Regions from separate parts of the Shewanella marisflavi genome, predicted to be linked through region 1. Evidence: predicted binding sites of a transcription regulator. Region 1 holds the regulator's gene; each other region holds the start of a gene.
The links. Region 1 encodes sigma-54, which starts transcription at its own class of promoters, with help from an activator protein. Its sites were predicted from a motif close to GTTGGCACGNNNNTNGNNT; they were not measured.
Positions count from the first base shown of each region.

Region 2: a site for sigma-54 is predicted at 5,845-5,863, ahead of CFF01_RS06065 (DUF3192 domain-containing protein). Genes of this name have one in related genera too.
Region 3: a site for sigma-54 is predicted at 5,630-5,648, ahead of fliE (flagellar hook-basal body complex protein FliE). Genes of this name have one in related genera too.
Region 4: a site for sigma-54 is predicted at 2,599-2,617, ahead of CFF01_RS12650 (flagellar hook-length control protein FliK). Genes of this name have one in related genera too.

Region 1 is NZ_CP022272.1:3,699,449-3,707,908, forward strand. It holds gene CFF01_RS16280 (ATP-binding cassette domain-containing protein) at 1-199, opposite strand, end outside; gene CFF01_RS16285 (calcium/sodium antiporter) at 365-1,324, shown strand; gene CFF01_RS16290 (KpsF/GutQ family sugar-phosphate isomerase) at 1,360-2,337, shown strand; gene kdsC (3-deoxy-manno-octulosonate-8-phosphatase KdsC) at 2,339-2,890, shown strand; gene lptC (LPS export ABC transporter periplasmic protein LptC) at 2,887-3,444, shown strand; gene lptA (lipopolysaccharide transport periplasmic protein LptA) at 3,431-3,979, shown strand; gene lptB (LPS export ABC transporter ATP-binding protein) at 3,976-4,707, shown strand; gene CFF01_RS16315 (RNA polymerase factor sigma-54) at 4,840-6,327, shown strand; gene hpf (ribosome hibernation promoting factor) at 6,358-6,645, shown strand; gene ptsN (PTS IIA-like nitrogen regulatory protein PtsN) at 6,648-7,091, shown strand; gene rapZ (RNase adapter RapZ) at 7,088-7,936, shown strand; gene CFF01_RS16335 (HPr family phosphocarrier protein) at 7,929-8,204, shown strand; gene mgtE (magnesium transporter) at 8,305-8,460, shown strand, end outside.
Region 2 is NZ_CP022272.1:1,364,547-1,373,006, forward strand. It holds gene CFF01_RS06030 (hypothetical protein) at 1-515, shown strand, start outside; gene CFF01_RS19365 (4'-phosphopantetheinyl transferase family protein) at 604-1,449, shown strand; gene CFF01_RS06040 (alginate export family protein) at 1,532-2,722, opposite strand; gene queF (NADPH-dependent 7-cyano-7-deazaguanine reductase QueF) at 3,038-3,895, opposite strand; gene syd (SecY-interacting protein) at 3,956-4,618, shown strand; gene CFF01_RS06055 (Zn-ribbon-containing protein) at 4,651-5,424, opposite strand; gene CFF01_RS06060 (hypothetical protein) at 5,424-5,759, opposite strand; gene CFF01_RS06065 (DUF3192 domain-containing protein) at 5,903-6,274, shown strand; gene CFF01_RS06070 (DUF2789 domain-containing protein) at 6,382-6,612, opposite strand; gene CFF01_RS06075 (GNAT family N-acetyltransferase) at 6,753-7,403, shown strand; gene CFF01_RS06080 (DUF962 domain-containing protein) at 7,396-7,701, shown strand.
Region 3 is NZ_CP022272.1:2,863,284-2,871,743, reverse strand. It holds gene fliD (flagellar filament capping protein FliD) at 1-338, shown strand, start outside; gene CFF01_RS12705 (flagella biosynthesis chaperone for FliD, FliT) at 449-781, shown strand; gene fliS (flagellar export chaperone FliS) at 790-1,200, shown strand; gene CFF01_RS12695 (sigma-54 dependent transcriptional regulator) at 1,467-2,900, shown strand; gene CFF01_RS12690 (sensor histidine kinase) at 3,106-4,131, shown strand; gene CFF01_RS12685 (sigma-54-dependent transcriptional regulator) at 4,124-5,470, shown strand; gene fliE (flagellar hook-basal body complex protein FliE) at 5,702-6,034, shown strand; gene fliF (flagellar basal-body MS-ring/collar protein FliF) at 6,099-7,793, shown strand; gene fliG (flagellar motor switch protein FliG) at 7,786-8,460, shown strand, end outside.
Region 4 is NZ_CP022272.1:2,856,057-2,862,688, reverse strand. It holds gene fliH (flagellar assembly protein FliH) at 1-733, shown strand, start outside; gene fliI (flagellar protein export ATPase FliI) at 705-2,045, shown strand; gene fliJ (flagellar export protein FliJ) at 2,075-2,521, shown strand; gene CFF01_RS12650 (flagellar hook-length control protein FliK) at 2,711-4,381, shown strand; gene fliL (flagellar basal body-associated protein FliL) at 4,470-4,991, shown strand; gene fliM (flagellar motor switch protein FliM) at 5,033-6,061, shown strand; gene fliN (flagellar motor switch protein FliN) at 6,086-6,469, shown strand; gene fliO (flagellar biosynthetic protein FliO) at 6,479-6,632, shown strand, end outside.

The DNA of each region.
Region 1 (8,460 bases):
CTCCGATCAACTTCAGCAGGGTCGTCTTACCTATACCGCTAGGGCCCATGATGGCGGTTACCTTGCCGCGAGGAATCGACAGGCTCACATCATCATAGATGACATGGGAACCACGGCTGAAACCTAGATGGCTAACCTCAACCAATGGCCTGGTCTCAGTTGACGACTCTGTGTCATGACTTAACGATTGATGACTCATAACGGGACCTAATACATTCCATGGATAGGCGGCAGGAAAAGAGACAAATTGTACGAAATTGACCGATTGTGCACAACTGAATCGACACTATCTTTGCGCAATACTTTCAATTTGGCTCAAATCCAGCGAAAATGCGCGGCAGACTCTTAAATAAAAAGAATTTCAATGCTATTTAATATTTTCTTACTGATCGTCGGTTTAGGGGCGCTGGTATGGAGCGCCGACAAATTTGTCTTCGGCGCCGCGGCATTCGCCCGCAATCTCGGCCTGCCTCCCATGTTAATCGGGCTCACCATAGTTGCCATGGGCAGCTCGGCGCCAGAGATGTTCGTTGCGGCCACCGCCTCGCTCGAGGGAATGACAGACACTGCCATTGGTAATGTGCTGGGCTCCAACGTTGCCAACATCACGCTTATCTTGGGGATCACCGCGCTTTTAGGCGCAATATCAGTAGGTTCACAAACACTTAAGCGTGAAATTCCTATGATGCTGGGGGCGACGGCGCTGGCGGGCTATTTCCTCCACGACGGGCAACTGACCCGCATCGAAGGACTCGTGTTGCTGGCACTCTTTTTCTCGCTGATGGGCTATCTCATCTGGCATGCGATCTCCAACAAGGAGAAAGACCCCTTTATCGATGAAGCCGAAAGCGAAGTTCCTAAGGATGTGCCCACGCCAAAGGCTGTGCTCTGGTTAGTGATCGGCATAGTGCTGCTGCCCCTGTCGGCAGACTGGATGGTACAAGGCGCAGTGGGTATCGCCAAGGCTTTCCATATGTCAGACTTAGTCATAGGACTCACCATCATAGCCGTTGGCACCAGCCTGCCTGAATTGGCGGCTTGTGTGGCGGGCGTGTTAAAGAAAGAGGACGATCTGGCCATAGGCAACGTGGTTGGCTCAAACCTGTTTAATATTTTGGCGGTACTGGCACTGCCTGCGCTTATCGCACCCGGTGCGGTAGATGCCGCAGCCAGCACTCGAGACTTTTATATGGTAATGGCAACTAGCGTTGCCCTGGCCATACTGATTTTATTAACCGGCAAAGCCCGCCAACTTCGCCCTTGGCATGGTGGCGTGTTATTAGTGACTTTTATCGGCTATCAAGTCACGCTTTTCCTATCCTAATAGCGCTTTAGGCCGAAAAATATAGAGAGAACAAGATGGTAGATGCGGATCAATTACGTCAATGGGGACGCAAGGTTATCGATACCGAGCGCAATGCGCTGGACAACCTGTATCAATATGTCGACTCAAATGAATTTGCCAAAGCTTGCCAACTGATCCTCGCCTGCACCGGCAAGGTGATCGTCATGGGCATGGGCAAATCCGGCCACATAGGCAACAAGATTTCGGCCACGCTGGCCAGCACAGGGACTCCAGCCTTCTTCGTGCATCCAGGTGAAGCCAGTCACGGCGACTTGGGTGTGCTGAGCGAAAACGATATCGTGCTCGCCATCTCAAACTCGGGCGAGGCCAGTGAAATTTTAACCCTGATGCCGGTGATCAAACGCATGGGATTGCCTGTGATTGCAGTCACGGGTAAACCCGAATCTAACATGGCTAAACACGCCGTGGTTCACCTGTGTATCGAGGTGCCAGAAGAGGCCTGCCCATTAGGACTAGCCCCCACATCTAGCACCACTGCCACCTTAGTGATGGGTGATGCCCTGGCGGTCGCTCTATTACAGGCGCGTGGCTTTACCAAAGATGATTTTGCCCTGTCTCATCCCGGTGGCAGCTTGGGCCGTAAGCTCCTGCTTAAGGTGAGCGACGTAATGCACAAGGGTGATGAGTTACCTTTAGTCTCACAAGACATTAGCATTACCGATGCCCTGTATGAAATATCGAAGAAGGGCCTTGGCATGACGGCTGTGATCGATTCGGCAGGCCTATTGGTAGGTATCTTTACCGACGGCGATCTACGCCGGGTGATCGACGCCGAGATTAACCTGCGCAAGACCTCTATCTCCGAGGTGATGACCCATGGTTGCGTCACCGTCAGCGACGGCATACTGGCGGCGCAGGCCCTTAAGGTAATGGACGAAAAAGAGATTAACGGCCTGATAGTGACCGATGAGACACAGCGTCCCATCGGCGCTCTCAATATGCTGGATATGGTCAAGGCGGGGGTGATCTAACATGGCACATCAAGGTTTCTACGGTCCCATCACTGATGCTGTTTGGCAGAAGGCTAAACAGATTAAGCTGCTGATCTGCGATGTCGACGGCGTGTTTTCCGATGGCTTAGTCTATATGAGTAACTCGGGCGATGAGCTTAAGACTTTCCATACACGCGATGGGTATGGCGTGCGCTCGCTGCTCACCAGCGATATTCCCGTTGCCATCATCACAGGGCGTAAGTCTCAAATAGTGGAAGATCGCATGACAGCCCTTGGGATCACCCATATCTATCAGGGCGTGGACAACAAACTTGAACCATACGAAGAGCTGCTGGCTCTCTATAAGGTCACGCCCCAGGAAGTGGCCTATATTGGCGACGATATGGTGGATCTGCCTGTGATGCAGAAGGTGGGCTTATCTGTCTGTGTGGCTGATGGCCACCCTTATGTGCGCCAACACGCCGACATGACGACCCATATCAAAGGGGGCCACGGCGCCCTGCGAGAACTGACAGACCTTATTCTGCTCAGCCAGGATAAGTTTGCGTCGGCCCACGGAATGAGCATATGAATAGAGTCACGCTGGCCATTATCGCCTTTTTCGGTACCGCACTAGTGCTCTATTGGCAGGTGCAATCGAAACGGGGAGAAGAAGATCTGGCACAGGTGAACGCCGACAGTCCCGACTATATCGTCCGGGATCTTAAGAGCGTGCAGTACAATGAGCAGGGCGGCATCAATAGCCGCGTATCGGCCAGCCACATGAAGCACTACGCCGAACGCAACATGACCTACTTTACTCAGCCCATCTATCTCGTGTATCCAGACAAGGGCGATGCCCAATGGCGACTCAGATCGACTAAAGGCACTCTGGACAAAAATAGCGGACGGGTCACCCTGGAAAATAATGTTATCATTGATGCTATTAGCCCAGAAGAACCTATCCAGACCATAGAGACCACCTATCTGGAGTTGGATCTCAATACTATGATAATGACATCCGACAAAAGCATTCGGGTAACGGGGCGAGATTTCCTCATCACGGGGCAAGGCTTATACGCCGATCTCAACGCACAAAATATACGACTGACGAGTCAGGTAGAAGGAACATATGAAACTAAATAGCCTTATTCTCGCTGGGCTGCTAACCCTGATTAGCCTGGGCGCCCAAGCCAAGGATAATGACCTACTACAAGAGGTCAAGATCTCTGCCGCTAGCCAGGAAGCCGATATCAAGAACAATCAGATCATCTTCCATGGACCGGTTGAGGTCACTCAGGGCTCGATCAAGATCTTGGCCGATGAACTGCGCGCCTTCAGCAAAGAAAAGAACAGTGGCAAGATCCTCGTTGCCACAGGCAACCCGGCCACCTACTCTCAGGTAATGGAAGATGGCCGTCCCGCCTCTGCCAGTGCCAAAGAGATCCGCTATGAACTCTCGAGCCGCACCCTGACACTCATTGGCGATGCTACCCTGGAACAGGAAGGCAGCCAGGTCACAGGTACTCAGATCCGCTACAACATTGAACAGCAACAGCTGATTGCCGAGAGTACAGGCAATGACCGCGTGATCACCATTATTCAGCCTGAAAACTATCAAGAGCAGAAACAAGCGCAACCCGAGCCAGAACCAGAACAACCCGAACAGGAAAAGCAATGACAGACCTGACCTTGAAGGCGGAAAACCTCGCCAAGAGCTATAAGAGTCGTGCCGTTGTCCAAGATGTGAGCCTTACAGTCAAAACCGGGCAGATCGTCGGCCTATTGGGACCAAACGGTGCCGGTAAGACCACCACCTTCTACATGGTGGTCGGCCTAGTACAGAGCGACAAGGGACGCATCTATATCGATGATGACGACCTCACCCTCGACCCCATGCACCTTCGCGCCCGTAAAGGCATAGGTTACCTGCCCCAGGAAGCCAGCATCTTTCGCAAACTCTCGGTACGCGACAACATCATGGCCGTGCTGCAGACCCGCAGCGATCTGGATAACGATGGCCGCGAAGAGGAGTTGGAACATCTGCTGGAAGAGTTTCATATTACCCATATCCGTGACAGCCACGGTATGGCGTTGTCGGGCGGTGAACGTCGCCGGGTAGAGATCGCCAGGGCCCTGGCCGCGAACCCGAAATTTATTCTTCTCGATGAACCCTTCGCCGGTGTCGACCCCATCTCAGTCATCGACATCAAAAAGATCATCGAGCAACTCAAAAACCGTGGCCTTGGGGTGTTGATCACCGACCATAATGTGCGCGAAACATTAGACGTCTGTGAGAAAGCCTATATCGTCAGCCACGGTAATCTGATCGCCGAAGGAACACCCGCCGAAATCTTAGACAATCAGCAAGTACGAGCAGTGTACTTAGGTGAACAATTCAAGCTATAGTTAATCTTATAACCGGGCCATAAACTGAAACTAATATCAGATTGTGGCCATAAGGACTATCCTTTATATTTGTCCGGCCAATTAGCCAGAGCTTTCTCATTTTATAATTAGAAACAAGGGAATAGCAGTACGATGAAAGCGTCACTTCAGCTCAAAATGGGTCAGCATCTCACCATGACGCCCCAGCTACAACAGGCCATACGTCTGTTGCAGTTGTCGTCACTAGAGTTGCAGCAGGAGATCCAACAAGCATTAGAATCCAATCCGCTACTGGAGTTGGATGAAGAGCAAGAAGGCGCCAGTGCCGAACTACAAGATGATACCGCCGTCGACAATTTCGACAGCAAGTATGATGACAAGATAGAGCTGGATTCGAGTCAGGATAACTCAGGCGTCGAGACCTCGGACGCCCTGACTCAAGACTCTATGCCTGACGAGCTGCCGGTCGACACTACTTGGGACGAGGTCTATACCGCCTCCCCTAACTCCAGCTCAGGCGCCATGCGCGACGACGACATGCCTTTTCAGGGCGAGACCAGTGAAGGCCTATACGAGCACCTCGAATGGCAGAAGAATCTCACCCCTTTTTCCGATAACGATCTGGCCATCGCCACCGCCATCATAGATGCCATTGACGAACGCGGTTACCTGACCCAGACCTGCGAGGATATTCTCGAAGCGATGGGCGATCCCGAAATAGAACTCGATGAGGTCGAGGCAGTACTCAAGCGAGTACAGCACTTCGACCCCATAGGCGTGGCGGCGCGAGATCTCAGCGAGTGTCTGACGATTCAGCTGGCCCAATACAGCGACGATACCCCGCATATCGCCAATGCACGCATGTTGATCAAGGAGCACTTGGATCTCATCGCTGGACGCGACTTCCGCCTCTTGATGCGCAAAACCAAGCTTAAAGAAGATGAGCTAAGAGATGCTATCGCCCTCATTCAAACTTTAAACCCCCGTCCAGGCCTGGCCATTACCGCCAGCCGCGACGAGTATGTGATCCCTGATGTGACCGTCACCAAGAAGAAGGGACGCTGGGTGGTCGAGCTTAATCCCGATAGCATGCCCAAGATCAACGTCAACCAGCAGTATGCGGCCATGGCGCGCAGCACTAAGAGCCAGGCTGACGGTCAGTTTATTCGTGGTCACCTGCAAGAGGCGAAATGGTTCCTCAAGAGTCTTGAGAGCCGTAACGAGACACTGCTAAAGGTCACCAACTGCATTGTCGACTTCCAACAAGGTTTCTTCGAATTTGGTGAAGAGGCGATGAAGCCCATGGTGCTTAACGACATCGCCGAAGCGGTGGAGATGCACGAATCGACCATCTCCCGTGTAACCACACAGAAATATATGCATACCCCGAGAGGGATCTTCGAACTCAAATACTTTTTCTCTAGCCATGTCGGCACTGACGATGGTGGAGAGTGCTCTTCAACAGCAATACGGGCTTTTATTAAGAAGCTAGTTGCTGCGGAAAACCAGAAAAAGCCATTAAGCGACAGCAAGATGGCTCAACTCTTAGCTGAACAAGGCATTAAAGTGGCGCGTCGCACTATTGCTAAGTACCGAGAGGCAATGCTTATACCGCCCTCGAATCAGCGTAAGAGCTTATAACACGTAACTGGAAACTGGAGGACTATCTTTATGCAAATAAACCTGACTGGGCACCATATCGAGATCACCCAATCTCTAAGAAACTATGTTGAAGAGAAATTCACAAAGCTTGAACGTCATTTCGATCAGATCAATAATGTGCACGTTGTATTAAATGTCGAAAAGTTGCAGCAAAAGGTTGAGGCCAAGTTACACCTCCGTGGCGGAGAAGTGTTCGCAACATCCGAACATGCGGACATGTATGCCGCGATAGACTCCCTGATTGACAAGCTCGATCGTCAGGTCATTAAACACAAAGAGAAGCTTACTAAACATTAACGATGGAACTGAGTACCATCCTGCGGCCGGAGTGCACAACCTGCGCCACTCCGGGCAGTAAGAAAAAGGTACTGGAGCTTATCAGCGACTTAGCCGCTGTCCAGTACCCCACCCTCTCCTCTCAAGAGATTTTTGAAAGCCTTCTGGCTCGAGAGAAAATGGGCAGCACAGGTATAGGCAATGGTATCGCGATTCCTCACGGACGGCTGACGAACATAGAGCAACCAGTGGCCGTACTGGTGAAGTGTGCTGAACCAATCGCATTCGATGCCATTGATAATAAGCCCGTCGATATCCTTTTTGCATTATTGGTGCCCGCAGATCAATGCGAGCAGCATCTTAGTACTCTGGCCGCCATGGCAGAGAAACTCAATGACAAGGCGATCATGAAACAGCTAAGAAAAACCAAGGATGAGTCAGAACTCTATCAGGTGATCACCCAATGAAATTGGTTTTGGTATCCGGACGCTCAGGGTCGGGAAAATCTGTCGCACTTAGGGTCTTAGAAGATCTCGGCTACTACTGTGTCGATAATCTGCCCCTACAGATGATGGAATCCCTGCTGGAGCAACTCAAGGGACGCAGCGAACTGGTGGCCATTAGCGTCGATGTGCGCAATATGCCCAGCGAAGAGATCCAGTTGGAAAAGCAGCTGGCCAAGCTCCCGAAAGATACCGAGATCTTAAGTTTCTTCCTTAACTCCAGCGACAATGTGCTGCTCAAGCGCTATAGCGAGACCCGCAGATTACATCCGCTGTCACGCTCAAAAGTCTCTCTCAAGGAGGCGATTCAGCTCGAAGGCAAACTGCTCGATCCCATCGCCAAGCTAGTGGATCACTATATCGACACCTCTAACCTCAACATCTATGAGTTGAGTGACAAGGTGCGCGAAATATTACTGGGCACAGTCGATAAAGAGCTGGTGATCAACTTCGAATCTTTCGGCTTTAAATATGGCATGCCAAGCGAAGCCGACTTCATGTTCGATGTGCGCTTTTTGCCAAATCCCCATTGGGAGCCAGAACTGAGACCCCTGACCGGCCTCGATGAGGCAGTGCAGCAGTTTCTGAGTCAGCAGCCACTGGTGAATAAATTTATCTGGCAAATCGAAAACCTGCTGGAAACCTGGTTACCTCATCTTGAGCGTAACAACCGCAGTTACCTCACCATTGCCATTGGCTGCACGGGTGGGCAACACAGATCTGTCTATGTCACCGACCAACTGGCCAAGCTGTTCAACAAAGGCAAGCATAAGGTACAGGCTCGTCACAGAGAGCTAAAGCATGACTAAGTTGGCTCGCGAGCTGACCATCTGCAATAAGTTGGGACTGCACGCCAGGGCGGCCACCAAGCTGGCAGTACTTGCCGCCAAGTTCGATGCCCAAGTCACCCTGATCCAGGGCGACAAACAAGCCTCGGCCGCCAGCGTACTCGGCCTATTGATGCTCGAAACAGGCATGGGCAAAACCATCACAATCACCAGTGAAGGCAAAGATGCCCAGGCGGCACTGGACGCCATCAGTGCCCTTATTGACGCCAAATTCGACGAGGCCGTATAATCGGCTCGCTTTGCGGTGCCGGGTGAATTTCGTCCTATACTTATCATAGACTTACACGCCTATTACCCAAGCCGGTCAATCTATTGCCTAAGGAGGAGCTATGCCGATCGAAGTGTTAGATAGTGAAACCACAGATCAACGCCTAAATCAGCTCACTCAAGCCTTAGGCAGCGGCATGTTTGTGCATGTGCGCAGCATGTTGCACGACATGGCTGCCTCAGATATCGCCTTCATATTGGAGTCTTCTCCGCCGCGC
Region 2 (8,460 bases), 2.0 Mb from region 1:
GGTTTGCTGGCGATATTGCCGGGGCAGGGTTTCGCGGCGAATATAGTCATTTCGAGCCTCAAGAGGAGTTATCGGTTCAGTCAGGCCCTGATGTTGTGCCTTTGGGGAGCGTCACGCACTTCTCGAGTTCGGTGGCGACGTTAGAGCTTGATTACAGCTTTGCGTCTGAGGCCAATTGGCGCGTGTTTGGCGCCGCGCTCTATATCTCTGAACCCTTAGCCATAGATAATGCCTTGCTGTATCTGAATCTGCCGTTAACTGCGCGCACGTTGAGTTTTACGCCGTGGACCTTTTACCTGGAGACAGGTTTGGATCTGTCGCCGCTGAGCCGCCTTAATGGCGCAGTAAGCTATTATGATGACGGCTCCTATTTCTACGGCGTCACCTACCAGTATTCCCTGGCCGATGATTGGCAGTTAAGTGTGATAGGTCAGCGTTTCGATGGTTCGCCCGTTAGCCTCTTTGGTCAATCGGCGTCTACTTTGGGCTATCTGCAGCTCAAATGGAGTTTTTAGGGGAAGTCCTGTTTTTAGTGAAAGTGGTGTTCCACTTGTCCGAATGATACCCTTGAGTCGACGCTATTTTTGATGGATACCCCAGTTTTTGAACACCTCTCTCGCTTCTTCGCTGCCCGTTAACCTATACCTATGTGAGTTGTCACAGCCTATTGGCGAGGACACGAAGCAGGCGCTGCGCCAGTGGTTACCCCAAGATGAGCGCAATAAAGTAGATCGCTATCTGCAGCCTAAGGCTCGAGAGAAAGCGCTGCTGGTGAGGTGTTACCTGCGCGCGCTGCTCTCTGAGGTAGATGCGCGCCAGCAAGCCGATGCCAGTCTGGCAATTAAACCTGATGCATGGCGTTTCGATTATCTGGAGAAGGGTAAGCCTGTGTTAGCCAGTGATTGCGCCGAACGCGCGGGGCTGATATTTAACCTCAGCCATAGTGGCGACTATTTGCTGCTGGCTATCACTCAAGGAACTGATGCCTTGGCGTTGGGAGTGGATATCGAGCGAAAGCGGCAAAACACCAACATCCATGCCATTCTCAATCATTATTTTACCCCCCAAGAAACCCAGGCTTTGTTGGCTTTGCCCGAGCATCAGCAGCGGGATCGTTTTTTCGATCTCTGGGCGCTTAAGGAGTCGTATATCAAGGCGAAAGGAATGGGGTTGGCCTTATCCCTAAAATCTTTTTATTTTGAACTCGCTAGCATGCAATCTCAGACCTTAAGCTTTGTTGGGAGAGAGCCGCAAACGGCCGGTATAGCGCAGTCGGTAAGCCTGTTTTTGCAGGGGGATGAGGGGCGGGGTATTCCAGCAGGTCAATGGCAGAGCTGGCTCGGGCAACTTGAGCGGGAATATCGTTTTGCGCTTAGCATTAAGACGGAGCGTGAAATTACCTGGCATTGCCACAGCGTGGGTATCCAACAACTGCTGTTATCTTGTTAAGTTAAAAAAGCAGGAAAACCTCAGTTTTCCTGCAAAAGGGAGTATTGGCGGCCTGCCACCCCTTAGGGCGACAGGTTAAGGCTTAGTAGTTCGCTTGGAAGGTTAACCAGAGTTTGTCTGTGTCGTTAGAGAAGCCATAACCTTCATCGGCGCCGCTGAAGCTTGCGTATTTCACACCGACACTGTAGTGATTGAGGAAAGGATAGGTCGCCGATACGCCCCATTCCTTACCCATGTCCACGTCACCGTAGTCGGAATCGAATTTGTGGTATTTGGCCAGCAGCTTGAGTCCGGCAACTTTAGCCGTGAGGATAAGGTGGGTATCTATGATACCGTTTTCCCAGTTCCCTTTGCCGCCGAAGAGGAACTTATCTGTCCAACCGTTGAAGGCATGTAGGGTCGCCAGTGGGGTAATGAAGCCCGCCTTGCCATCGTCAGAACCTAGTACCTCGTAACCAATTTTGGCGCCAAAGAGATCCAAGTCCACTCCCGCCCCAAGTTTATAGTAAGCCGCTGAGTAGCTGACAGGGTTATCGCCGCCTTCAGACTGCTGGGCGTATTCAGCTTCATAGTTGAACTTTAGTTTATCGAGTTTGATATCGCCCGAGGCACGCAGACCATAGGTGTCGGTCGAGAAGGCTGCTACATTGACGTTGTCGATCAAGTAGGCGTAGCCACTGAGCTTGATAAACTCTAACCCTTTGTAGTTAACATTAACTAGGTGAGTCTTATTCTTGTGCTCATCTTTGCCAGAATCTTCGGCGAAGATGCGATTTACGTTATTCACATAGGCGTAGTAAGCCGTTAGTCCTGCAACCTCAGTGTTCTTCACCGAGAAAGCATCATAGGTCTGTTCATTTTGGCGGAAGCCAACACCACCGACGAAACGCTGGTTGTCGAGCAGGATGCGCTGACGACCATATTGGGCCAAGGTGTTAGCTGGGCCACGATAACCGATAATGGCCTGATTAATCTGTGTATATTCATAGTCGGCAATCAGAGGTTCGTCGTCGGTAGAACGCACATCGTCCACTTCAGCCAAGGCAAACAGCTTGTAGAAGTCACCAGTTTGATAGGTCAGGCGCGTGCGCAGTGTGGTTTGGTTTTGCTGGTCGACATCGGCTAGATCCACATCTTCATAGCGAAGGCGAAATTTCACTTTCACCTGAGAGTCATCGATAAAAGCCTTTTTTAGTGGGTCAACACTTTCTGCGCTGAGGGCTGAGGTTGAAAGACTGGCAAGTACGGCGAGGCTGAGGGCGTGAAGTTTCATTAATTGTAATCCTTTTGTATGGTCATTGCTCCTGGACTGTTATAGGTCTGCAAAAGGATTGATTTGTTGATCTAAAACAATGTTACATTGTGATTGATTTTTTCTGTTAATAATTGTGATAAAGATCATTAGCTTATACTTAATTAGAGGTATCTCCAAAGTGGTATGTGTGGCGGCAATTAAATAATTCTGCTTGTACTCTAATAGTGCAGTTGGAAGGGGGGCTTGCTTTTCATCTGCAAGAAAAGTGACTGTATGAGGGGAAAAAGGGATGGTGTGGATAAAAAACAGCCCGCTGTTGCGGGCTGCTGATTGCTATTGCCTTGCCAAACGATGGTTTTCCGGCGGATTTTCAAAGTCGCTACGATAAGGATTGATGTCTAAGCCGCCACGCCGCGTATAGCGGGCATAAACAGTCAGTTTAGCGCAGTGACACAGACGCTTGAGATCGACGAAGATCCGCTCGACACATTGTTCGTGAAACTCATTGTGTTGTCTGAAGGAGATCAGATAGCGCAGCAGTTTTTCTCTATCAATCTTGGGCCCTTGGTAGCGAATCATCACGCTGCCCCAGTCAGGTTGCGAAGTAATTAGGCAGTTTGATTTCAAAAGGTTAGAGGTTAGTGTCTCGGCCACTACACTCTTGTCATCAGTGCTATCGATAAGATAATCGCTGCTGAAATCGTAGTCATCGACTTCGATATCCAGATCGTCGATACAGGTTCCTGGTAGCTCGACCACTCGTTGATGAGCAAACTGTTTCGGCTCGATGATCTTAACCACTACTTCACCGCCAGCGCAGGCGGATAAATCTTTAGCCAAGGTCTGTTGCACCGCTTCGATAGACTCAAAACGAGTCTGGTTAAAGCTGTTGAGATAGAGCTTGAAGGATTTAGATTCGATCAAATTGTCGCTGTTAAAGTCGAGGATAAACTCGGCTATGGCGACCATGGGTTTGCCCTTGGCATTCAGCCAGGAGAGTTCATAGCCGGTCCAGATATCGGCGCCATGGAAAGGCAGGGTATCGCCTAAGGCTATGGCGTCACGATTGAGCTTGCGTGGTACACCCTGTAACAGTGAGGCATCGTAATTAGCCTGATAGCCAGTCGATTTGCCTAAGGTTAGTTGGGATAACGCGGGAGCGTCGTGATAAGGGTCATGAACCTGTGTCATCAATCGTTTTTCCATGTCAAAATAGAGGCACATTATACTTAAATTTTGGGTAACTGCTAAGTGTCTTCTTTGTCTGCGTTGGATCAATTTTTTACGCTTTATCATCAAGTCTATAGCGACAAACTGGGTGAGTCTCCTCGATATTATCCCTTGGGCGAAGCTTCTCCCTGTGTGCTTGAGTGTGATCTCGATAGGGTCACTCAATCGCCTGAAAACTCAGTGCAGTGGCAAGCGATAAAACGCGAAGATGAAGGTCAGTTTGACAATATTGAGCATGCATTATCCATGAAGTTGCACCCCAGTATTCAGCCATTTTATGGACGCTATTTTTCGGCTCCTGTGATGTTTGGCTCGGCATTTGGCGAAGGTGAGCTGTTACAGGCCTGGAATCAGCAAGATTTTGAGTATCTGCAGCAGAATTTAATTGGTCACCTTATGATGAAGGCGAAGTTAAAACAGCCGCCGACCTGGTTTATCGGTGTCCTCGGGGAGGGCGATGAGATGTTGGTGGTCGATAATGAAACTGGCGGCGTCTGGATAGAGGTGCCGGGTGAACTGCCCCATAGGCAACTGGCGGAAAGCCTGGATGCCTTCATTGAAGGCCTGACGCCTAGAGTGAGTCCAGCGCAAAAGCCTCTCGAGGAGTCGCTGCCTGAGACCGATCATCCTGGGATCTGGCAGCGATTAAAGATGATGTGGCGTCACCTGCGCCCCAAGAAGTAAGGGGTTAAGCAGGCTAAGTGCAGGCTAACCGTCTAGAGATGATCCCAAGAGATGTTGGAGACGATACGGCAGTTATCGCACTTGAAATGGAACAGATCTAACAGCGGCGATGGTTGAAGCCAGTCCGGATTACCGCAGCGCGGACAGGGTCTTTGTTGCTCAGAAGCCAGACTCTCACCACCCACTCGATACAGATAGTAATAGGTCGGGATTTTGGTGAGGTATTCAATGCGTCCGCGCAGATCCCAGCCGCGGCGAAACAGGTCACTGTCGCAGCGGCTCAGTTCATCGAGGGCGGCGAACTCTGCCTTAGTAGCGGCGGCCATCTGCAGTTCATCACAGGCTTGCCATTCGGTTTGCCATTTGATCACCCGTTTATGGTCGCCATTAAAGGTGGCCGGGATCTGATACAGAGGAATAGGCTGCAGCGTATCGCCGTTGCGAAGGGGTGAGCACATATGCACATAGCTGGTATAAAGCAGTTGCCAGCTAGGGGGCTCAGTGCTGCTAACTTCTGAGTTAATATCCTGGCCAATATACTTCTCTCTGGGGTGCAGCAGCTTAGCTTGAGTGAGTTCATCTAGGGCAACATTCACCCAGGGACTGTTGAAGCGCTTCGCCAGACTGCTCTTTTCTGGTAACAGCAGACGGACTCTAAACTCCCCCTCGTTAAACGCCACGGCAAATTCGCGTCCTAATACCTGACCGTTGGCTCGGTAGGCTTCGAGCAAACCGTTGATTGCACGTTCGGCTGCGGTGATCGTGGTGTTGTCAAAACACTCAAATCTGAGTTCTACCACGTGCATTAAGAAGCGTCCTCATTGTTGAGTCGCGCTTCAAGCTTGGCGATACGGTCCATTAGGGTTTCTTGATTAGCACTTAGGCGGCTGACTTCTTGCTGCAGCGCAGCGAGTGTGGCCTCCTCTTGAGGGGACTGTGTAGGCGCTGCAGGCGTGGCATTATTCAGTATTATGTTGGCGCGATCTTCGCTCGACATAGCCTTAAATCGTTGTAGGCCTTGTACCAGGATGGGCATGGGAAGAGAGTTACCCAAGCTCGCCTTAATCAGTGCCAGGCTGGGAGACTTACCAGCCAGACTTAATTTTTGTGCGGCGGCGAGCACCTGTTCGATAGGACTCATGGTTAAATTCCTTACTTTTTAGCATAGCTGACACACACTTAAGGATGAATTGTTCGTAACTTGTTGATATTTAAGTTTTTACTTTTTTGGCATAAGCTTTGCTTTATCTGTGTCCAGTTATAATAGATAAACAGGACGTGAAAGTGAAAACAAAATTAATAACCGCATTAGTCTTCGGTGCTACTAGTTTAGCGCTATCTGGGTGTGTATTAAACGTGGGTGAAGGCGACAAAGGCTGGAGCAGTGGAAACTCTTGGGAGCGTATTCAAGAGCAAAATCGTGCCAATTTGTCTAAATTGACACTGGGGATGAGTCGAGATCAGGTGATGACCTTAATGGGGACGGCAGACTTCAATGAGGCTTATACCAAGGAAGATAAGGCGATCAATGTGCTTTACTACCGTACTCAACGCACGCGCGGAGACGGCACCACAACCAAGGATGAGTGTACGCCAGTCGTGATTAGTGATGATCGCGTTGTGGGCTGGGGCGAGAAGGCCTACCACAATATGTAATGTAAGCAGCTAATTAAAAGGCAAGCCTTTCGAGCTTGCCTTTTTTGATCGGTCAATATCTTACATCTATATTGGTGTCAGCGTTTTTATCTTAATTGGAAACCTGATTAGGCGCGCAGCTGAGCGTCTAAGTGATCGATCACCTCTGTCCATTGGGCATCTTCGGCCAAGGCTTCGGCTAAGAAGTGACGCTGAGCGGTATTCCAAAAAGGAGCCTGCGCAATATGTACGCCTTGGGCGATCGAGTGTTGTTTGAGGAATTCCTCTATGGCGTCGGGGTCACTCGATAGCCCGAGTTGGTCAAATAGGGCGGCTAGATCCGGTGGTGTAATATCCATTTTTCCCTCACTTAATTAATTGAAGAGGCGCTCTCATAAGTATGCAATAAATTGATAAAGTGTCGAATCGATTAAAGTTTGCACTTTTTTACAAGCTTGTTACATTGAGTGTTGTTGATCTGAATCAAGGAATAACAGCAATGACGCCAACAGACATCCCACCTGTTCAAGAAACCTATAAAGCTGTCTATTTAACTGCTGAAGACCTAAGGGTTGCCGCTTCTATTCTCTACAATGCCTACCATGATGATCCCTTTTTTATCGCCGCTCTGCATAAGGGGGACAAGGCGCAATATGAGCAGAAGTTGCGTGGTGCTATCCGTGAAGAGTTACACACCCTTTGGCAGGAAGAGCAGGCGCTGATAGGTCTGTTTGACGAAGATCGCTTAATCGGCTTGGCCTGTATCGTAACTCAGCAGGTACCGCTGGGAGAGGCCAGATATTGGCATTGGCGACTCAAGATGCTGTTAAGTACGGGGTGGCAGTCGACCCAGGCTTTAATGAGAAAAGAATCATCGATTCTTGAGCATCTTCCTAGCACCCACTGCGGTATCTTGCAGTTTATCGCCGTGACCCCTATTGAGCAGAAAAAGGGGTTAGGAAAGCGCCTTATCCAGGCGGTGATGAGTTGGTGTGATGAGCAGCCTGAGTTAGAGGGAGTAGGTGTTTATGTGACCCATGATGAGCATACACACCTATTTTCAACCATGGGTTTTGCACCCATAGAGCGATTGACCATAGGCAGCGTAGAAGGTGAGCTGCTGTTTTACCGGAGTCCTGAAGTTGAGTAAGCAATATAAGAGTTTTAAGGCGTTTTATCCTTTTTACCTGTCGCAGCATAGTGATGCCAGATGCCGCGGGATGCACTATTTTGGTAGCCTCTTGGTGTTAGCTTTACTGCTGACGGCTCTATTATCATCCAGCTACTGGTTGCTCTGGTTATTGCCTGTTGTGGGTTATGGTGCAGCTTGGATTGGACACTTTGTGTTTGAGCGCAATAGACCGGCGACTTTCGAGTATCCCTTGTATAGCTTTTTAGCCGATTGGGTCATGCTGGTGCAGTGGTTAACCCGCCGTCGAGATCAATAGTTGTTTGAGTAAGCTCACATTTAGCCTGGCCTCTTGTGAGAGATCGCTTACAAATGTGTGAGCTATTTTCCAGATATCCTAGCTGTTTATGACTGAGGATAATGTTTATTCTTTTATTTTCAATAGCTTAAGCATCGAACTTTGATTGGTTAAGAATCAAGCTATTCACAATTGTTTCTTATGGCGTACATTTTTAGATTGGTCTGGTTATACTGAGTCCAAGTTAACCAGCTTGCTTTAATCACGCAGATATTGATGTTCTAGGAGATGAAAGTCATAGCGTGTCAGGGACGAACAAGGATATGGACGGTGGCATGGAATGACACCGCTATGGATGAATAAGCGTCAGGGATACTAAGAGCTAGCTGAAATAAAGGACTATAGTGCAGGATGCGCTGGATCCCATAGGATATGGGAGTGCGGTTAAATGAATTAACCGTCCAGGGATGATAAAGACAGGACGTTTCAGGAGTTTGGGAGACGGCAGGATGTCGATGTGATCAGGATGATGCAGGGAGCACGGCGAAAGCAGGAAGGCTTACACAAGAGTATAGAAAAGGCGCACTTTTATCAGTGCGCCTTTTCTATTTGTGGCCTTTGATCATATGTGATCAGCTCTGTTGTCTTTTGCCTTTAAGTTTTAGCCATTATAAATGCCCGTCATCGTGTGAGACATTTCTTACATTAATGTGCGACATAAAGCTGAAGGCAAGCTGATTATATCTGCATAAAGATATATTTTAAAATTATATCAATGGC
Region 3 (8,460 bases), 840 kb from region 1:
CTGATAAGCTGAAAGATTCGATTGAAAATAATCAGTCAGCTATTGCCGAACTGTTTTCCACTGAAGAAACTGGTCTTGCCCACAAAATGTCGAACCTGGTTGATACTTATGTGAAGTCGGGAGGGATTATCGATGGACGCGACAATTCGTTAGATGAGCAGTTGTCGCGTATTGCCGATAGTCGTGAACAGTTAAACCGCAGAATGGCTGCGTATGAAGATAGATTATATAAGCAGTTTAACGCGATGGACTTGGTGGTTGCGAACTTAAACTCACAGTCGAATATGTTGATTTCCCGTTTAGACTCGTTGCCAGGCGTGGTGAAGCAAAATAACTAGTTTCAAAAGAGTGATGTTATTTGCGTTTCAAAGCTGCTGATAGCTGAGTCGAAATATTGGCATGACGATTAACACTGCTAGCACCAATTGAATGAATGGTTGAGGTCGGAGTGAACGAGTATATTAATCTGTTAGACGATATTAATAGTAAGGCACTGTTAGTTTTAGATAAAATCAACAGTGTGAGTGCTGAGGATGAATTGTCGTCTAGTTTGGTGCAGGAATTGCATGAATTAATAGAGAAGCGGGCAACCTTGTTGCAAGCTTTAGTGTCTGATGATGACTTTACCGACAGAGAAGCACTTGAACATCAGCTTATACTCAGTCAAAGATTAACGGTTAAAAGTAAAAAGGTGTTGAGTCATCGTTTGTCATTATTACATTCAAATACTGCTGCTAAGCGTCAAATTAAGGCTTATCAAGCAATAGAATCAAACAGGTAGGTGTAAATATGCGTGGTTCAATGCAATCATATCGAAAGGTTTCAGTGGAGAGTGATTTAAGTGTTGCTTCACCGCATCGGGTTATCCAAATGTTGTTGACTGGTGCAATAGAGCGTTTAGCCCAAGCGAAATGCGCCATTGAACAGGACGATGTGGCTCAGCGAGGTTTATTGATCGGCAAGGCCATCGGCATTGTAAATGGTCTGAATGGCAGCCTAAATATGGATGCTGAAGGTGATGTTGCCGCAAATCTTTCACAGCTCTACGACTATATGCTGGTACGTTTGTCTGAGGCTAATGTTAACAATGATGTTAAGGCCATAGACGATGTGGTCACACTGCTTAAAACCATCAAAGAAGGTTGGGATGCGATTCCTCAAAATGAGCATCATTTGGCATCGCACACAGAAGCAATTTAGCCTTAGTTACTACCTTTCTGAACAATAACTTTTTGGCAGGCGTCAATTGATTGGCGCCTGTTGCTTGATACGTTGAGAATTTGCTCTAAAATCAGATGAGTTTGTCAGAAAATGAATCTGATACTTGCTAATATGCTGCTGATAATACACTATTCCGTGTGATAGTCGTTTTTTGCAAAATTGATTTAAAACGATTATCTCGCTTTCTAAGCAACTAACACTAATAATTAATGCGAATAACACTGAGTGCTTTACGGCCTTCTTAAATGATGCATACAGATCAACGAATTCTACTTGTCGGTAATCAGTCAGAGCGAATTAATCGCTTATCTTGTGTTTTTGAGTTTCTTGGTGAGCAAGTCGAATTGCTTCCTGTCGATAAACTCGAATCTCGAATGTCGAATACCCGCTATAGAGCGCTTGTTATTGCACAAGAGGCTCAGTCTAAGACCTTGTTGCAATCTATTGCTACTTCCATGCCTTGGCAGCCGATTTTATTGCTGGGTGCTAACGGTGATGTCTCAGCAAGTAATATTTTAGGTTGTATCGAAGAGCCGCTGAACTATCCCCAGCTGACAGAGTTATTGCATTTTTGTCAGGTGTTTGTGCACACCAAACGTCCCGATGTGCCAACCAGTGGTAATCAGACCAAGTTATTTCGTAGTTTAGTGGGCCGCAGTGAAGGTATTGCTCAGGTTCGCCATCTGATTAATCAGGTCGCGGGTTCAGATGCCACAGTATTAGTTTTAGGCCAGTCTGGTACGGGAAAAGAGGTCGTTGCCCGTAATATTCATTATATTTCTGATCGCCGCGATGGCCCATTTATTCCGGTGAACTGTGGCGCTATACCGCCAGAGCTGCTGGAGAGTGAGCTATTTGGTCATGAGAAGGGCTCGTTTACTGGCGCCATCAGCGCCCGTAAAGGGCGTTTTGAACTTGCCGAAGGGGGCACCCTATTTCTCGATGAGATAGGTGATATGCCGCTGCAGATGCAGGTTAAGCTGCTTCGGGTTTTGCAGGAGCGCGTGTTTGAAAGGGTTGGTGGCAGTAAGCCCATACATACCAACGTACGTGTTATCGCCGCGACCCACAGAGAGCTAGAGACCATGATCGCCAATGGCGAGTTTAGAGAAGATCTCTTCTATCGCCTCAATGTCTTCCCTGTAGAGATGCCGGCTCTGTGTGAGCGCAAAGACGATATTCCATTACTATTGCAAGAGTTAGTCAGCCGCGTCTACAACGAAGGTCGTGGCAAGGTACGTTTTACCCAGCGGGCTATTGAGTCTCTTAAAGAACATAGCTGGTCGGGTAATGTGCGTGAGCTGTCTAACTTGGTTGAGCGTCTTACCATCCTTTATCCTGGTGGCTTGGTCGATGTGAACGATCTGCCGTTGAAATACCGCCATATTGATGTGCCGGAATATCAGGTGCAGGTCAGCGAAGAGGAGCTGGAGCGCGATGCGTTGGCGTCTATCTTTAGTGATGAGGTAGCGGTCGATATTCCAGAGAGCCGTTTCCCTAGCGAGTTGCCGCCGGAAGGCGTTAACCTTAAAGATCTGCTGGCAGAGCTTGAGATAGACATGATTCGCCAGGCATTGGATCAACAAGACAACGTCGTTGCCCGCGCTGCTGAAATGCTTGGTATTCGCCGCACCACGCTGGTTGAGAAGATGCGTAAGTACGGCATGAGTAAAGATTAATTCCAGCTCGCCACAATGCAACAAACAAAGGCCCATTTCAGGGCCTTTGTCGTTTCTTAACTATAATTCTTTGTTAATTATGATTTTTTAATTGGCATATTATCTGCATTCACTCGGTTAGCAGCAATTTATTGACGGAGTGGTTATGGCCGCAAATCCCAAGGTGGCATATTCAGCACAGGCGCAGGCAACACGGGGACCTTCTATGGTCGCCGGTGTCGTTGCCAATGATGCTATGTCCAGTCGCATGGAGCATATCTTACAGGCCATGCCTTCAGGCGTAGTGATCATCAATGGGGATGGTGTAGTTACCGATGCCAATCCTGTCGCCGTGCAACTGTTGGGACAGCCCTTAACTGGAATGCGCTGGTTGCAGATCATCAATCGCGCCTTTTCTCCACAGGATGATGATGGCCACGAGGTATCATTGAAAAATGGTCGCCGAGTTAAACTGGCTATCACCCCACTAACGCCAGAACCCGGTCAGCTTATTGTTTTGACAGACTTGACCGAAACCCGCTTGCTACAAAAAAATCTCTCCCATCTGCAGCGACTCTCCGCTCTTGGCAAAATGGTGGCCAGTTTAGCTCATCAAGTTCGCACGCCTTTATCGGCGGCGCTGTTATATGCGGCTAACCTCGGAAGTCCTAGTTTGGCACAACCGGCCAGAGAACGTTTCCAAGGTAAGTTGATTGATAGGCTCAACGAGTTGTCACAGCAGGTAGATGATATGTTGCTGATGGCCAAGGGGCGTCAGCAGGAGTTGAGCGAGGTCTGTGATATGCAGCATGTCATGGGGTCTGTAATGGCAAACTGCGAGCCCATTGCCGAGCGAAAATCTTGTCAGTTGCATTTAAATCTTGCATCCACTCAGTTATTTAAAGCTAATCCTGCCGCGCTTAGCTCAGCGATTAACAATTTGGTGATCAATGCCATAGAAGCCGGCGCCAGTCAGGTATGGCTAAATGCCGTCGATGATGGGCATGCGATAGCCTTTGAAGTCGTCGATAACGGAAAAGGGTTAGACACCGCAATGCAGGAGAAGGTGCTTGAGCCTTTCTTCACGACCAAGGCGCAAGGTACAGGTCTTGGCTTGGCGGTTGTGCAAACTGTGGTTGCTAACCACCAAGGGCGCCTGCTGCTCAATTGTATTGCGGGGAAGGGATGCCGCGCCTCATTTAATTTGCCAGCGGTCCAAGCCGAGTCGACCCCGGAGGTGAGCCATGGCTGAAGCCAAGATACTACTTGTTGAAGATGATGCTTCACTGCGCGAAGCATTAGTGGATACTCTGTTACTTGCTCAATATGAATGTGTCGATGTCGAGTCGGCCGAAGCAGCGATAATCGCGCTCAAGGGGCACGATTTCGATATGGTGATCAGTGATGTGCAGATGGAAGGCATAGGTGGCCTGGGTTTAGTGGCTTACCTGCAGCAGCACTGCTCACAGATCCCCATCTTGCTCATGACAGCCTATGCGACCATAGACAGCGCCGTCAGCGCAATTAAATTAGGGGCGGTGGATTATCTCGCCAAACCCTTTGCACCAGAGGTGCTGCTTAATCAGGTCTCTCGTTACCTCAAGCCTAAACTCATTGAGGATCAACCCGTGGTCGCCGATGAGCGCAGCCTGGCGCTACTCTCGTTGGCGCAGAAAGTGGCGCAGTCCGATGCTTCTGTGATGATCATGGGACCAAGTGGATCGGGTAAAGAGGTACTTGCACGCTACATACATCAGCACAGTCAAAGGGCTGAGCAGCCGTTTGTGGCGATAAACTGCGCCGCGATCCCCGAGAATATGCTAGAAGCCACGCTATTTGGTTATGAGAAAGGCGCCTTTACCGGGGCTTATCAGGCGTGTCCGGGTAAATTTGAACAGGCTCAGGGCGGCACCTTGCTGCTCGATGAGATCTCAGAGATGGATCTGGGGTTGCAAGCCAAATTACTGCGGGTGTTGCAAGAGCGTGAAGTTGAGCGACTCGGTGGGCGTAAGACCATTAAGCTCGATGTGCGCGTTTTGGCAACGTCGAACCGAGATCTCAAGTCGATGGCCACTAAAGGAGAGTTTAGGGAAGATCTCTATTATCGCATCAATGTATTCCCTTTGACTTGGCCAGCCTTGCATCAACGTCCGGCCGATATTTTGCCTTTAGCGCGGCACTTAGTGTTGCGTCATGCTAAAGCGGCGGGTCTAGCGCAGGCGCCAACTTTGGACGATCAGGCGTGTCGGCGTTTGTTAGGACATAGGTGGCCTGGCAACGTACGTGAACTGGATAACGTGGTACAGCGCGCGCTGATTTTACAGTCAGGTGATGCCATTGGTGCCAAGGATATCATTATCGATACACAGGATGTGATGCTGGAACCACTGAGTGACAGTGAGCATAAGCAAACTGAGCCCGATGGTCTCGGGGATGAGCTTAAGGCCCAAGAGCATGTGATCATTCTTGAAACTCTTAACCAGTGTAATGGCAGTCGTAAGCAGGTGGCTGAAAAGCTGGGGATCAGCGCCAGGACGTTAAGGTATAAGATGGCGCGAATGCGCGATATGGGGATTCAGATCCCCGCATGAAGTCGGTAAAAGCGTAAAAAGAGAAAAGCGAAATGCTCACCTAGTGCCTGCATTTCGCTTTTCTTGTTGCCCATCATTTTCTCTATTTCTCTCCTCATTGTCTCTTTCATTCTCGCCTATGCCCTTGTTTAAAGCTGCTGGCGTCACGCTATTTCCATTTTTGGCAAACATATTGCATTGGACTGAATAAGAATAGATTTCGTCAAATTCACGACGATAGCGGAGGCCAATATGCAGATAGGTGCCAATTCATTACTGCAAGAGATGCAGTCACTCACAGGCGAGATTAAGCCTGGTGCGATCACGCCCAATATCACTCAACAAGTGGCTAATACCAGTGGCAGTGACTTCGGTAACTTGCTGTCGCAGGCTGTCGGAAACGTTAATGCCCTGCAGGCAGCCTCTTCCTCGTTACAGACACGTCTCGACATGGGGGACACCCGTGTGACCTTGTCTGATACCGTTATCGCTCGCGAAAAGTCCAGCGTTGCCTTTGAAGCGACCGTTCAGGTGCGTAATAAGTTGGTCGAAGCCTATAAAGAGATCATGAGTATGCCTGTCTAGGCATGGCTGGTGACTATCACCCTAAGATGATTCAAAACAGCAGGTATTTATCGTGAGTACAGATATGGTAGTCGGAACAGGCGCTGGCACAGCACAGGATATGTTGGCTGGTGGCGTACAAGAAGAGCATAAGCCAAGCGGCGGCATGTTTGGCGGTGTCGATATGCTTAGGCAGATCACCATGATCCTGGCGCTGGCTATCTGTTTAGCATTGGCAGTTTTCGTCATGCTGTGGGCACAGGAGCCTGAATACCGTCCTCTAGGCAAGATGGATACCCAAGAGATGGTGCAGGTGCTTGATGTGCTGGACAAGAACAAAGTCAATTACCAAATTGACGTCGATGTGCTTAAGGTGCCTGAAGATCAGTATCAAGACGTCAAGATGATGCTCAGCCGCGCAGGCATCGACAACTCGCCTGGCCGTGATGATTTTCTTACTAAAGACAGTGGTTTTGGCGTTAGCCAGCGGATGGAAGCGGCGAGACTGAAGAACAGTCAGGAGCAAAATCTGGCCCGCACTATCGAAGAGCTTAAGAGTGTCAGCCGTGCCAAGGTGATCCTAGCGATTCCTAAAGAAAATGTTTTTGCCCGTAATCGTTCTAAGCCAAGCGCAACTGTGGTCGTCAATGCCCGTCGCGGTGGACTAGGTCAAGAAGAGGTTGACTCGATTGTTGATATCGTCGCTTCAGCCGTTCATGGTTTGGAGCCGACCCGTGTGACAGTGACTGATTCTAACGGTCGCTTGCTAAACTCGGGAAGTCAGACGGCAGTATCCGCCCGAGCGCGCCGCGAACTTGAGCTAGTACAGCAAAAGGAAGCCGAGTATCGCAACAAGGTTGAATCGATTTTGATGCCTATTTTGGGGCCAGAAAACTTTACCGCTCAGGTGGATGTCAATATGGACTTCACTGCCGTCGAGCAGACCGCCAAGCGTTATAACCCTGACCTTCCTGCAGTACGCAGTGAAATGACGGTGGAGAATAACTCAACCGGCGCCAGCACTGGCGGTATTGCCGGAGCGCTGAGCAATCAGCCGCCAATGGAAGCCAATATTCCTCAGCAAGCCACCGGAAGCTCTCAGGAAAAAATCCTGCCAGGATCCAGTCATAAAGAGGCAACTCGTAACTATGAGTTAGACACCACCATTAGCCATACCCGTCAGCAGATAGGTGTGGTTAGACGTGTGAGCGTTTCGGTGGCGGTCGACTTCAAGACTGGGCCTGCTGGAGAAGATGGTCAGGTGACGCGCGTTGCCCGTACCGAGCAGGAGCTGAGCAATATTCGTCGCCTACTTGAAGGCGCTGTGGGCTTCAATACCCAGCGCGGTGATATGATTGAGGTTGTGACAGTGCCCTTTATGGATCAGCTGGTCGAAGAAGCGCCTGCGCTTGCTATCTACGAAGAGCCTTGGTTCTGGCGAGCGATCAAACTGGTGATGGGCGGCTTAATCATTCTGGCGCTTATCCTCTTCGTCGTGAGGCCAATGCTGAAGCGTCTCATCTACCCAGATGGACAGAAGATGCCTGACGCACCAACACTGGGTGATGAATTGGCCGAGATTGAAGATCAATACGCCGCCGATACGCTGGGTATGCTCAATCGTCCCGATGCGGAATACAGCTATGCTGACGATGGCTCGATTTTGATACCGGATCTGCATAAAGACGATGATATGATAAAGGCGATACGTGCATTGGTAGCTAATGAGCCTGAGCTCTCTACCCAAGTCGTCAAGGGATGGTTACAAGAAAATGAGTAATGATAAAGAGATCGACACAGCCAGTGGTGAGTTCAATACCAAAGATCTTACTGGCATCGAGAAGACAGCCATCCTGCTACTTAGCCTGAGTGAGGCCGATGCAGCCTCGATTCTAAAACACCTCGAGCCTAAACAGGTTCAGAAGGTGGGCATGGCAATGGCCGCCATGAAAGACTTTGGGCAAAGTAAGGTGATCGGTGTGCACAAGCTGTTTCTGGAGGAGGTACAAAAATACTCCTCTATCGGCTTTAACAGCGAAGAGTTTGTGCGTAATGCCCTTACTGCGGCCCTAGGTGAAGACAAGGCCGGCAACCTGATCGAACAGATCATCATGGGCGGTGGCGCCAAGGGGCTAGAGTCGCTCAAATGGATGGACGCCCGTCAGGTGGCGACTATCATTCAAAACGAACACCCACAAATTCAGACCATAGTGCTCTCATATCTGGAGCCGGATCAGGCCGCCGAGATTTTTGCTCAGGCGCCAGAAAATACCCGTCTCGATTTGATGATGCGTATCGCCAACCTTGAAGAGGTGCAACCGGCAGCCCTACAAGAGCTTAATGACATCATGGAGAAACAGTTTGCCGGTCAAGGCGGCGCACAGGCGGCTAAGATGGGCGGCTTGAAGGCGGCGGCCAATATCATGAACTATCTCGACACAGGTGTT
Region 4 (6,632 bases), 840 kb from region 1:
TGCCCAGGGAAAAGAGTCCGGTTTTGCCCAAGGGCTAGAAGAGGGACGACTGCAAGGGTTAGAGCAGGGGCATCAAGAAGGTTATCGCCAGGGAGAAGAGCAGGGTTTAGCTTCGGGATTGGCGCAGGCGCAGCAAAATGTTGCCCAGTTTGAAGCCATAATGCAGCAATTATCGGCGCCCTTGTCCTTGCTGGATACCGAAATAGAACAAGCCCTGGTGCAGCTCAGTATGACCTTAGCCAAGGCGGTGATAGGTCACGAACTACATACACATCCCGAGCATATTCTCGCTGCTCTGCGTCAAGGGGTCGATGCCTTGCCACTTAAAGAGCAAGGGGCGCATCTGCGTTTGCACCCTGAGGATATCGCCATCGTCGAGCGACTCTACGAGAGTACGCAATTAACCAAGAATCACTGGGAATTAGAGTCCGATCCAACTCTAAGCCGCGGTGAGTGCATCGTCAGCAATAGCCGCAGCAGGATTGATATGGGGCTTGAGCATCGCATCAAAGCCGTTTTCGAAGGTTTAGTGCAGAGTGAGCAGCGTCTCGAGCAGCAAAGATTACAACAGATAGCCGCGATGGAGAAAATGCCAGAGGCGGATTCAGCAGAGTCTGGGTCGCAGCCTTCAGTCACTGAGACAAGCGATAGCGAGTCGGCAGACGATACTGCTTCAAGCGATGCACCACAAGAGACCAGTCAAAATGAAGACCCGTCAAAGCCGACTGCTTGATAAGCTAAGGCAACACACCCATAGCGTTGTCCCTTTTATGCCAGAGGCCAGTGGTCAGCTGGTGCGCGTGGTGGGTCTCACCCTTGAGGCGACGGGTTGCAAGGCACCCGTGGGGAGTCTGTGTAGCATAGCCACCATGGCAGGAGATCTTGTTGCCGAGGTGATAGGCTTTGACGATAAATTGCTGTATCTAATGCCCATCGAAGAGCTAAATGGCGTGATGCCAGGGGCCAAGGTCACCCCGCTTGGTGAGCAGGCAGGAATTAATGTCGGTATGGGGCTGCTTGGCCGCGTGCTTGACGGCAATGGCGCCCCAATCGATGGTTTGGGGCAATTGCACACAGATCAGAAAGCGACTCGTCGTGCTCCTATGTTAAACCCTCTGGCTCGCCGCGCCATTAGCGAGCCGTTGGACGTTGGGGTAAGGGCTATTAACGCCATGTTAACCGTGGGTAAGGGGCAGCGTATGGGCCTGTTTGCCGGTTCAGGCGTGGGTAAGAGTGTGCTTCTGGGGATGATGACTCGCGGCACCACCGCCGATGTGATTGTGGTGGGGCTGGTTGGTGAGCGTGGCCGCGAAGTGAAAGAATTTATCGAAGAGATCCTGGGGGAAGAGGGCCGCGCCCGCAGCGTGGTGGTGGCGGCGCCAGCCGATACATCGCCCTTGATGAGGCTAAGGGCTTGTGAAACCTCGACCCGTATCGCCGAGTATTTTCGTGACCTTGGCTATAACGTGTTGCTTCTGATGGACAGCCTGACCCGCTATGCTCAGGCGCAGCGAGAGATCGCGTTGGCCGTTGGTGAGCCGCCAGCAACCAAAGGTTATCCGCCTTCGGTGTTTGCCAAATTGCCTAAGCTGGTGGAGCGTGCCGGGAACGGCGGCGCGGGCCAAGGTTCAATTACCGCTTTTTATACCGTATTAACCGAAGGCGACGATCTGCAAGATCCCATCGCCGATGCAGCGAGGGCGATCCTCGACGGCCATATCGTACTGTCGCGTACGTTGGCCGATTCGGGTCATTACCCGGCGATCGATGTCGAAGCGTCTATTAGCCGTGTGGCACCCATGGTGATCAGCGAGGCGCATCTGGAAGCGACACGACGAGTAAAGCAGATGTACTCTCTGTATCAACAGAACCGGGATCTTATCTCCATCGGCGCCTACACTCAGGGCAGCGACCCGCGTATCGATAACGCGATTCGGTTGCAGCCGGCCATGAATGCCTTCCTACGGCAAACCATGAAAGAGGCGATCAGTTTCGATTCCAGTGCCTTGATGTTGGGGCAGTTAAGTGCCCAGTGTCAGGTTTAGCGCTAAGTTGACCGGAGAGATTAACGCTTATGGCAAAACATGATCCCCTGGAGACAGTGCTTAAGTTGGCGCTTGAGGCCGAAGAACAGGCGGCAATTCAGCTTAGAACGGCACAATTGACGCTCAATAAATGTCGTCAGCAGCTTGATGCCTTGCAGCAATATCGTCTCGATTATATGAAGCAGATGGAAGGTCAGCAGGGGCAAGTGATTGCCGCTAGTAGTTATCATCAATTTCATCAATTTATTCGCCAGATCGATGATGCTATCGAAAAGCAGTTATTTGCCGTGTCAGAGACAGACAAGCAGCGGCTGAAAGCACAGCAGTTTTGGCAGACTAAGCAGCAAAAGCGAAAGGCGGTAGAACTCCTGCTCAGTCACAAGGCGGAAGCGAAACAAAAGTTTGAGGCTAAACAGGAACAGAAGGTGATTGACGAATTTGCCTCGCAGCAGTTTTTCCGCCAGTCCAGTCGTTAACCCATTGGCTTTCGCCTGGCGCAATTCCTAGTGCTAGTCTCCTATCTAATCCCTTATTTCTTGCTTGCTGAGCTTAACTTGGCATTTTTATTGCTTTGTAATTGATCATGAGTTTATCGCGACAGCGAATAATTGACGCTTAGGTGTAGCCGCATAATGTTGGCTCCCGCGACGAGTGTTGGAGGAAGCATGCCACAGATGACCCAAATACTCCTCTCTAATGCCGAGTCAGGCAGAGAAAAAGGTGGAGTAAAGCCTAACCCGTCAGATGTTAGTTTGGTAGGTGAGTCAAAGTCAGAAAATAACGATTTTTCAGAGGCTTTGGCGAAAGCCAGTACAAAAGAGGTTGAGCATAGTCAGGCCAAAAAGGGAACGGATACCCAGGTTGAGCTGAGCCAAGGTGCGGACAATAGCGCCAAGGGTTCGAGTTCCGACCAAGTACAGGATGAGTCTCAGGACAAGGCCAATGAAAGTGGTGATGTCGCCAATGTGTTGGCGCAGATTGACCTTGCCTCTAAGCTCGGCGTTGATGCTGAAACGGGCTCTGAGATTGCCGCTGGCGGCGCCATTTTGCCGCCGGATGAGAGTGAAGCTGATATGGCTGGCGACGATGAGCTGATGCCCAGCATAGTAAAGGGGCAGGCAGATAAATTTGAGATGAGAGATGGAGAGCTGGAAGAGGGGGAGCTGAAAGAGATAGTGGCGCTCGTCCCTCCCATTGTTACACCACCAGAGATCTTACCTGTGATCACACCAAATGGCCAAGGGTCTGGAAGTGAGGCCGGATTAGGCAGCGAGGCCATAGTCGCCCAGTTGCCCGAGGCATCACTCGATCAGATCATGGCGCAAAGCGGATTGACCAAGGAGGAGTTAATCGCCTTGCCGCCGCAGATGCTACAAGCCATTATTCATGGTATTGAAGGTCTTGGTTCACAGGCCGCTAATGGCCAAAGCGCTGCTAGCCAGAATGATAATGCACTGACAAGCGCTCAGCAGGATATTAAAGCTCTGATTGCTCAAGCAAAACAGTATTTGGCAGCCAATAGTGTGCAATCTGGTACTGTTTCCATCGCGCCGAGTTCGCAACAAGGTGACTTAGCAGGGCAGGAAAAAACCTTTGCTGCAGGTCTTGCCGCCGGTAAAGAGGCGCAATCTATATTGGCTGATCCAAAGCCAGAGATGAAACCAAGCGCAGAGCAGAGTCGTCAGACTGAGTTTATCGCGGCGACTTCAATGCAGACTCGCGGCGTTAAGGCCGCAGTCGATGCGCTAAAGGATGCCAATCTCGCGGTGAGTATGACGCCTAAAGCGGGTGAGGGCTCTGATATCTCTGGTTTGGATAAATCAGGGCTCATTTCTGCTCAGTCGTTAACAGGGCTCAGGGCCGAGAGTACGCCTCAGTACCAGCTATCCATCAAACCCCAGGGTGAGCCTGCCGCGCAGATGCAGGAGATGATTCAAAAGTTCTCTCCTGTGATGCGGCAGCAGTTGGTGGCCATGGTGAGTCAAGGGGTGCAACAGGCAGAGATCAGGCTCGATCCTCCAGAGCTTGGGCATATGATGGTGAGGGTGCAGGTACAGGGTGAGCATACTCAGGTGCAATTTCATGTGACCCAGACCCAGACTCGGGAATTGGTCGAACAGGCTATTCCCCGTTTACGCGAGATGCTTGCCGAGCAAGGGATGCAACTGACCGATAGTAATGTCTCCCAAGGTGGCCAAGAGCAAGGTGATGGTTCAGAGCAGGGGGAAGCTTCAGGCCAAGGTTTATCTGATATGGATGAAATTTCGGCAGAAGAAAGCCTGCTAGCGTCGAATAACGCAACAAGTTACCGTTCGGGTATAGATTATTATGCATAAGCAGGTAACCTATAGGCAGAGATGATTGCTCAATCGTTTGATATGCGCTAAAAAATCATGACGATGCAGCGTGTTATAGGGATAAGAGATGGCTGAAGAAGAATCGTTAGAACTTGAAGAAAATGTAGAGCCCAAGAGCAAGAAAAAGCTCATTATCTTCGCCGCGATCGGTGCAGTGTTGGTGATCTTATTGGCTGTTGGTGCCTGGTTTATGTTTTCGGGTAGTGAGCCCAGTGAAGAGGTGGGCGCCGAAGGCGAGAAAACCGAGCAGAGTGAGCCGGTCAATAACCGCGAAGCCTTCTATGTGGGGATGCCCAGACCATTTTTGTTTAATCTGCCGGGGCAGAATCGCTCGCGTTTGGTGGAGATCAAGGTGCAGCTCATGGTACGTGGTTCGGACGACGATGTTTTGATTAAGAAACATATTCCGCTGATTGAAGATGCGCTGCTGACTACCTTTAGTAGTGCCGACGTGCAGAAACTCAGTTCCCTGGCGGGTAAAGATGAGCTGCGTCAACTAGCTTTGCTGAATGTACAAAATACCTTGCAGCCGGTGACCGGGCGTAAAGTGGTTGAAAAGGTGCTCTTTACCGGTTTTGTAATGCAATAAGCCGGCGCCATCGAGGGTAATAAGTATGATAGGACGATATTGTGAGTGATCTATTAAGCCAAGACGAAATTGATGCGCTGCTTCATGGTGTCGACGATGTCGAAGAGGAAGAGATAAGCGATTCCGCTTTAGATGCCCGCTCTTACGACTTTTCGTCACAAGATCGTATTGTCCGTGGGCGCATGCCGACCCTGGAGATCGTCAACGAACGCTTCGCGCGGCATCTGAGGATCAGCATGTTTAACATGATGCGTCGTGCTGCCGAGGTGTCGATTAACGGCGTGCAGATGCTCAAGTTTGGCGAATATGTGCATACGCTGTTTGTGCCGACCAGCCTAAACATGGTGCGTTTTAGTCCCTTAAAAGGCACGGCACTTATCACCATGGAAGCCCGTTTGGTGTTTATCTTGGTGGATAACTTTTTCGGCGGCGATGGCCGTTTTCATGCCAAGATTGAAGGACGCGAGTTTACCCCGACTGAGCGACGTATCGTTCAGCTGCTGCTGAAGATTATCTTCGAAGATTATAAAGAAGCCTGGGCGCCAGTGATGGACGTGGAGTTTGATTACCTAGACTCTGAGGTCAACCCCGCCATGGCTAACATAGTGAGTCCGACAGAGGTGGTGGTAGTAAGTTCGTTCCACATTGAGGTCGATGGTGGTGGCGGCGATTTTCATATCACCATGCCGTACTCCATGATAGAGCCAATTCGTGAACTGCTCGATGCCGGGGTACAAAGTGATACCCAAGATACCGACATGCGTTGGTCCCAGGCCCTTAAAGATGAGATCATGGATGTCGAAGTGGGGCTTGACGCCACCATAGTTGAGAAACAGATCTCGTTAAAAGAGGTGATGAACTTTAAGGCGGGTGACATTATTCCGGTGGAGATGCCCGAATATATCGTGCTGCGGGTAGAGGATTTGCCGACCTACCGCTGTAAGCTTGGCCGTTCACGAGAGAATTTGGCACTCAATATCCGTGAGAAAATTCCAAGACCTGAGACGGTAAAGACAGAGTTACAACTGGTGACTAAGAAGAGTAAGTCTCGGGATCTCAACAATATTTAACCAAAGCGTTTAAGGTAAAAATCAATGAGCACAGAAGATACAGGTGACGATTGGGCCGCAGCCATGGCCGAACAGGCGCTGGAGGAGGCTCAGGCAGTCGAACTCGATGAGCTGGCCGATAGCGGCAAACCGCTGACCGAAGAGGAAGCGGCCAAACTCGATACTATCATGGATATTCCTGTAACCATCTCCATGGAAGTGGGTCGCAGTTTTATTAATATCCGTAACCTGCTGCAACTGAACCAAGGCTCAGTGGTGGAGCTGGATCGTGTTGCCGGTGAGCCGTTAGATGTGATGGTCAATGGTACCCTGATCGCCCACGGTGAGGTGGTCGTGGTCAACGATAAGTTTGGTATCCGTCTGACCGACGTTATCAGCCAAACTGAGCGGATTAAGAAACTCAAATAAGGAAGGTCTATGGGGATCTCATCCTTGATGGTCGTTGCGGCCGCCGCGACGACTACTCAGGCGAGCATAGAGCGAGAGCCGGCGTTAACCACCATGACCAATATGCTGGGTGGATTGATCTTGGTCATTGCCTTGATCTTTCTGCTCGCTTATCTGGTGAAGC